DNA from 2 places in the Clostridium saccharoperbutylacetonicum N1-4(HMT) genome. Region 2 is predicted to be linked to the other one. Evidence: riboswitches for the same ligand, from Rfam matches in the RefSeq annotation. Region 2 holds a riboswitch; the other holds the start of a gene.
The links. A riboswitch is a leader RNA that binds a small molecule or an ion and turns the genes downstream of it on or off. The one in region 2 is predicted to bind S-adenosylmethionine.
Positions count from the first base shown of each region.

Region 1: linked by a shared signal. The riboswitch ahead of metK (methionine adenosyltransferase) and the one ahead of CSPA_RS25380 (O-acetylhomoserine aminocarboxypropyltransferase/cysteine synthase family protein) in region 2 are both predicted to bind S-adenosylmethionine.

Region 1 covers NC_020291.1:700,112-703,288, forward strand. Annotated here, with positions in the region: gene CSPA_RS03105 (hypothetical protein) at 1-13, shown strand, start outside; tRNA gene CSPA_RS03110 (tRNA-Tyr) at 175-259, shown strand; tRNA gene CSPA_RS03115 (tRNA-Val) at 266-341, shown strand; tRNA gene CSPA_RS03120 (tRNA-Thr) at 470-544, shown strand; tRNA gene CSPA_RS03125 (tRNA-Tyr) at 592-676, shown strand; tRNA gene CSPA_RS03130 (tRNA-Val) at 683-758, shown strand; tRNA gene CSPA_RS03135 (tRNA-Thr) at 880-954, shown strand; tRNA gene CSPA_RS03140 (tRNA-Tyr) at 1,002-1,086, shown strand; SAM riboswitch class I at 1,217-1,316, shown strand; gene metK (methionine adenosyltransferase) at 1,431-2,606, shown strand; gene recD2 (SF1B family DNA helicase RecD2) at 2,844-3,177, shown strand, end outside.
Region 2 covers NC_020291.1:5,781,585-5,784,761, reverse strand. Annotated here, with positions in the region: gene CSPA_RS25385 (amidohydrolase) at 1-1,311, shown strand, start outside; SAM riboswitch class I at 1,509-1,619, shown strand; gene CSPA_RS25380 (O-acetylhomoserine aminocarboxypropyltransferase/cysteine synthase family protein) at 1,769-3,058, shown strand; gene CSPA_RS25375 (response regulator transcription factor) at 3,135-3,177, opposite strand, start outside.

The sequences.
Region 1 (3,177 bases), 1.4 Mb from region 2:
AAAGAAAAAATAATTTAGATTAGTATATTAAAATGAAGTATATTGCAGAAATATGGAGTAAGTTGGGCTTAATTTCTGCAAATGCATGATTATAAGAGTTGAAATAAATACAATTTGCAGATATACTAGTCATTGTTGATTGATTGTCAAGCAACTGCTGTGAAAACAGAATAAGGAGGAATTCCCGAGTGGCCAAAGGGGGCAGACTGTAAATCTGTTACGTTTCGTTTCGATGGTTCGAATCCATCTTCCTCCACCAATAAATGGGCGCATAGCTCAGCTGGGAGAGCACCTGCCTTACAAGCAGGGGGTCACAGGTTCGAGCCCTGTTGTGCCCACCATTTAAAAGATAATAGCTGTTAAATCAATTGTTATTTTAAACCACAAATTGTTAGCTTTTAATTGAAAAGCTTAACTGTTAACTATAGAGTCAACTGTGAACTGTAATTATTAACTGTAAACTGAATATGCTGGCATGGCTCAACGGTAGAGCAGCTGACTTGTAATCAGCAGGTTGTAGGTTCGATTCCTATTGCCAGCTCCAATAATATAATTATAGTAAAATTGAGTTGTATTATTAAAATTAAATATGGAGGAATTCCCGAGTGGCCAAAGGGGGCAGACTGTAAATCTGTTACGTTTCGTTTCGATGGTTCGAATCCATCTTCCTCCACCAATAAATGGGCGCATAGCTCAGCTGGGAGAGCACCTGCCTTACAAGCAGGGGGTCACAGGTTCGAGCCCTGTTGTGCCCACCATTTAAAAGATAATAGCTGTTAAATCAATTGTTATTTTAAACCACAAATTGTTAGCTTTTAATTGAAAAGCTTAACTGTTAACCATAGACTCAACTGTGAACTGTAATTGTTAACTGAATACGCTGGCATGGCTCAACGGTAGAGCAGCTGACTTGTAATCAGCAGGTTGTAGGTTCGATTCCTATTGCCAGCTCCAATAATATAATTATAGTAAAATTGAGTTGTATTATTAAAATTAAATATGGAGGAATTCCCGAGTGGCCAAAGGGGGCAGACTGTAAATCTGTTACGTTACGTTTCGATGGTTCGAATCCATCTTCCTCCACCAAAAGAATAAACTACTATGTTTATTCTTTTTTTATATAAAATTTCTCTATTCTCTATATATAGAATTTATCTACGAATATTGACTAATAATTTCTTTTATGGTAGTATAATATATGAAAATTAAATAGAAACTCTTATCAAGAGAGGTGGAGGGAAAGGGCCCGATGAAACCCGGCAACCTGTATTATATAAGGTGCCAATTCCTGTAGGATGATTTCTACAAGATAAGAATAAGTGATTGTTGAAATCATGCTCTTCTTATCGAAGAGCTTTTTTTTATATTTAAGTTTGTGCACACTTAAATACTAGTCTAATATTAAAAAATAAAATTAAGGAGAGAGTTAAATGAGAAGATTATTTACTTCAGAATCAGTTACAGAAGGACATCCAGATAAAATGTGTGATCAAATATCAGACGCTATCTTGGATTCTATATTAGAAAAAGATCCAAATGCTAGAGTTGCTTGTGAAACATGTACAACTACTGGTATGGTTATGGTAATGGGAGAAATAACAACAAATTGTTATGTTGATATCCCAAAAGTTGTTAGAGAAACAGTAAGAGGAATAGGGTATGATAGAGCCAAATTTGGTTTTGACTGTGATACTTGTTCAGTACTTACATCAATAGATGAACAATCAGCTGATATTGCAATGGGTGTAGACGAAGCTTTTGAATCTAAGAAAGGTGAAAAGGATGAAGTTGAAGCTGTTGGAGCTGGAGACCAAGGAATGATGTTTGGTTTTGCAACTAATGAAACAGAAGACTATATGCCTCTTCCAATATATATGGCTCATAAGCTATCAAGAAGACTTACAGAAGTAAGAAAAGATAAAACATTAGAATATTTAAGACCAGATGGTAAGACCCAAGTTACAGTTGAATATGAAGATAATCAACCAAAGAGAATTGATACTATTGTTATATCAACTCAACATGATGAAAAGATTTCTTTAGAACAAATTCAAGAAGATCTTAAGAAATATGTTATTGATGCAGTTGTTCCAGCTGAATTATTAGATTCTGAGACTAGATATTTCATTAATCCAACAGGAAGATTTGTTGTTGGTGGACCACAAGGTGATTCTGGATTGACTGGAAGAAAAATAATAGTAGACACATATGGTGGATATGGAAGACATGGTGGTGGTGCTTTCTCAGGAAAAGATCCAACAAAGGTAGATAGATCAGCTGCTTATGCTGCAAGATGGGTAGCAAAAAATTTAGTAGCAGCAGGTGTTGCTGACAAATTAGAAATTCAAGTGGCATATGCTATTGGTGTTGCTAAACCAGTTTCAATAGAAGTAGAAACTTTTGGAACAGGAAAAGTAAGCGAAGAAAAAATTGTTGAAATAGTAGAAAAAGTATTTGATTTAAGACCAGGAGCTATAATCAGAGATCTTGACTTAAGAAGACCTATTTATAAGCAAACAGCTGCTTATGGTCACTTTGGAAGAAATGATCTTAACTTACCTTGGGAACAATTAAACAAAGTAGATGAAATAAAGAAATATCTTTAATAAATATAGTAAGAAGGCTATCTCTGAGTGCTAGAGGTAGCCTTTTTTACTTTTTGATATGGTTGACTAAAAATTAATCATGAATAATTAATTATTCACTTAAAGTAGGAAAGTATATTATTGATTGAAATATTGATATTTATGGTATAATTAAGAAATGCAAATAAGGTTTTAAACTAAGTTATTGTCTGTTATTAGTGTTTTGAATAATACAAATTAAAGATTTGGAGAGATTTTATGGAAGTTCTAAAAGGTTTTGTTGAAAGTATAGTTTTTAAAAGTGAAGATACTGGATATGTGGTGTGTAAAATTAGAAGTGATAATAATCTAATTAGCGCAGTAGGAACAGTTCCTTTTTTAAAAGAAGGCCAAAATGTGAAGTTAACAGGATATTATACTGTACATAAACAGTTTGGAAATCAATTTAATATTCAAGATTACGAAGAACTTCTTCCAACCTCTTTAGATGGGATAGAAAAATATTTAAGTGCAGGAGTAATTCATGGAATTGGTCCTGTTACAGCTAAGAAAATAATAGAGAAGTTTGGGGAAGAAACCTTAGGAATAATGG
Region 2 (3,177 bases):
TGGCTTGATAAAATAGAAACGGATAAACCAATAGTATTAAGATCATTTGATGGCCATTCTTTATGGCTAAATAGTAAGGCGTTTGAATATTTTAAAATAACTCCAAATACGAACGTTCCAAATGGTGGAAGAATAGAATTAGATGAGCAAAATCAACTGTGGGGTATATTAAAAGAGAATGCTGTTTACTTAGTTAATATTGATTGGATAGGTAAATATGAAGATAAAGATTATATAGATAATTTTATAAAGTATCAAAAATTGCAACATTCTCATGGGGTAACAACTATAGGATTAATTGATACTAAAGAAGTGAAGATGCCTCTAGAGCTTTATGGAAAATTGGAGAACATGAAAGAACTTAAATTGAGAATAGTATATGGGGTGACAATTTTACCTAAAGAATTATGTAAAAGAAGTGTAAATGAGCAATTACATGAACTTAAAAGAAATAGGATAATATATAGTACAGAATTATTTTTAGTTTCAGTAGCAAAGTTTTTTTCAGATGGAATTATAGAAAATATGACGGCATTTTTGTTTAAACCTTATACATTAATTGATGACAAATGTAATGAGAAGCAAGGCTTATTCTTGTGGAATATTAATGAGCTTAAAGAAGGAATAAAGATGGCAAATAGATTAGAGTTTAATGTTTGTATTCATGCCAAAGGAGATTTAGCTTGTAAGTTTGCAATAGATGGAATAGAATATTCAATAATAAATAATCAAAACAAGACATTCAGAAATTCATTAATCCATGTAGATTTAATAACACAGTATTATATAAGAAAAATGAAGGCTTTAAAAATTAATACAATAATAGAGCCATGTTGGTTTTATAAATCTATGAGTTTGAGCAAAAATGAAGTATTAGCTATAGGAAAAGAAAGAGCCTATAGGCAATATCCTGTTAAATCATTAGTTGATTTAGGAGTAATCACAGCAGCAACTTCTGATGACAATACTTCAGTAAAGATAAATCCATTGGAGGCTATAGAGTGTGCAACAGTTAGAAATTTATATGATTTCTTGCCATCTGGATATCCAGAAATTATAAATATGAATGATGTGAAGTATAGATTAAATCCAAGGGAGAGAATATCAATTGTTGAAGCTATAAAAATGTTCACTATAAATGCTGCTTATGTTTTAGGTAAGGAGAAGGAAATCGGAAGTTTGGAAATTGGAAAAAAAGCAGATTTTATAGTATTGGATAAGGATATAGTTTGGACCAATCCTTTAGATATAGGGAATATTAATATAAATAGAACTTATTTTAATGGAGAGCTAGTATATTTAAATGAATAAACTATTTATAGTTATTATAATTAGGTAAGTAATAATATAAAAGGAGATTTATTGCTATTTTAAAATTTATAACAGGTATATATTAAAGAAATATTAATAAAAAGTAAAAAATAATTAGAAAATGGTATTGACATGAAGATATAAAGAAGATATACTTTATATCATAGTAAACAACTAAGAATAATAAAATTAAAAATTTTTTATCAAGAAAGACGGAGGGACTGGCCCTGTGATGTCTAGCAACCTGAATTTTATACTTTAAATTTAAGGTGCTAATTCCTGCAGATGTTAAATCTGAAAGATAAGAATGTATATGAATTTTTCTGCTACCTTCTTATTCGGAAAGTAGCTTTTTTGGTATATAAATACATAATTATTTTAATTAAACTTGGAAACTTTGATGGAAAAATTTTATTATTCAGGATTATTAAATTTATATAAAATGGGGGCAAAAACTATGAGTAATCAAGAAAGAAAATTAAAATTTGAAACATTACAACTTCATGTTGGACAAGAACAACCAGATCCAGCAACAGATGCAAGAGCAGTACCAATTTATCAAACAACGTCATATGTATTTAAGAATTCAGCACATGCAGCTGCAAGATTTGGATTAGCAGATGCAGGTAACATATATGGACGTTTAACAAATTCTACACAAGATGTTTTTGAAAAACGTGTTGCAGCTTTAGAAGGTGGAGTAGCAGGACTTGCAGTAGCATCAGGGGCAGCAGCAATAACATATGCTTTTCAAAATATAACTAAAGCAGGGGATCATATAGTTTCTGAAAACACTATATATGGCGGATCATATAATTTGCTAGCACATACATTCCCAAACAATGGGGTGACAACAACTTTTGTAGACCCATCAGACTTGTCAAATTTTGAAAATGCAATTCAAGAAAATACAAAGGCCATTTTTATAGAATCACTTGGAAATCCAAATTCTAATATTATAGATGTAGATGCTCTTGCAGAAATTGCACATAAGCATAAAATTCCACTAATAGTAGATAACACCTTTGGAACACCATATTTATTTAGACCAATTGAACATGGAGCTGATATTGTTGTTCATTCAGCTACAAAATTCATAGGTGGACATGGAACCTCTCTTGGAGGAATAATTGTAGATTCAGGAAAATTCGATTGGATAGGATCAGGGAAATTCCCACAACTAAGTGAAGCTGATCCAAGCTATCATGGAATTAAATTTGCCGAAGCTGTTGGACCAGCTGCATATGTAACTAGGATTCGTGCGGTTATATTAAGAGATACAGGAGCATGCATAAGTCCATTTAATTCATTCTTATTATTACAAGGACTAGAAACTCTTTCACTTAGAGTTGAACGTCATGTTGAAAATGCTTTAAAAGTGGTAGATTTCTTAAAAAATCATCCAAAGGTTGAAAGTGTTAATCATCCATCATTACCTGAAAGTCCAGATAATGCGCTATACAATAAATACTTTCCAAATGGAGCAGGGTCTATATTTACATTTGAAATTAAAGGTGGTGCAAAGGAAGCACAAGACTTTATTGATAAGTTAGAAATATTCTCTTTACTTGCAAATGTAGCTGATGTTAAATCGTTAGTAATCCATCCAGCTAGCACTACTCATTCGCAAATGAATGAAACTGAGTTAAAAGAATCAGGAATAAAACCAAATACAATTCGTCTTTCAATAGGAACAGAACATATTGATGATATAATCTATGATTTATCACAAGCTTTTGGAGAATAAATGTATAATTAATAATAAAAGATTAGGAGATTATCATGAATAGCATGATAATCTCCTATAAAAATATTATCTCATTTTAGTGATCTTTGTATTGCATTCTGTAATCGGTAGGATATACA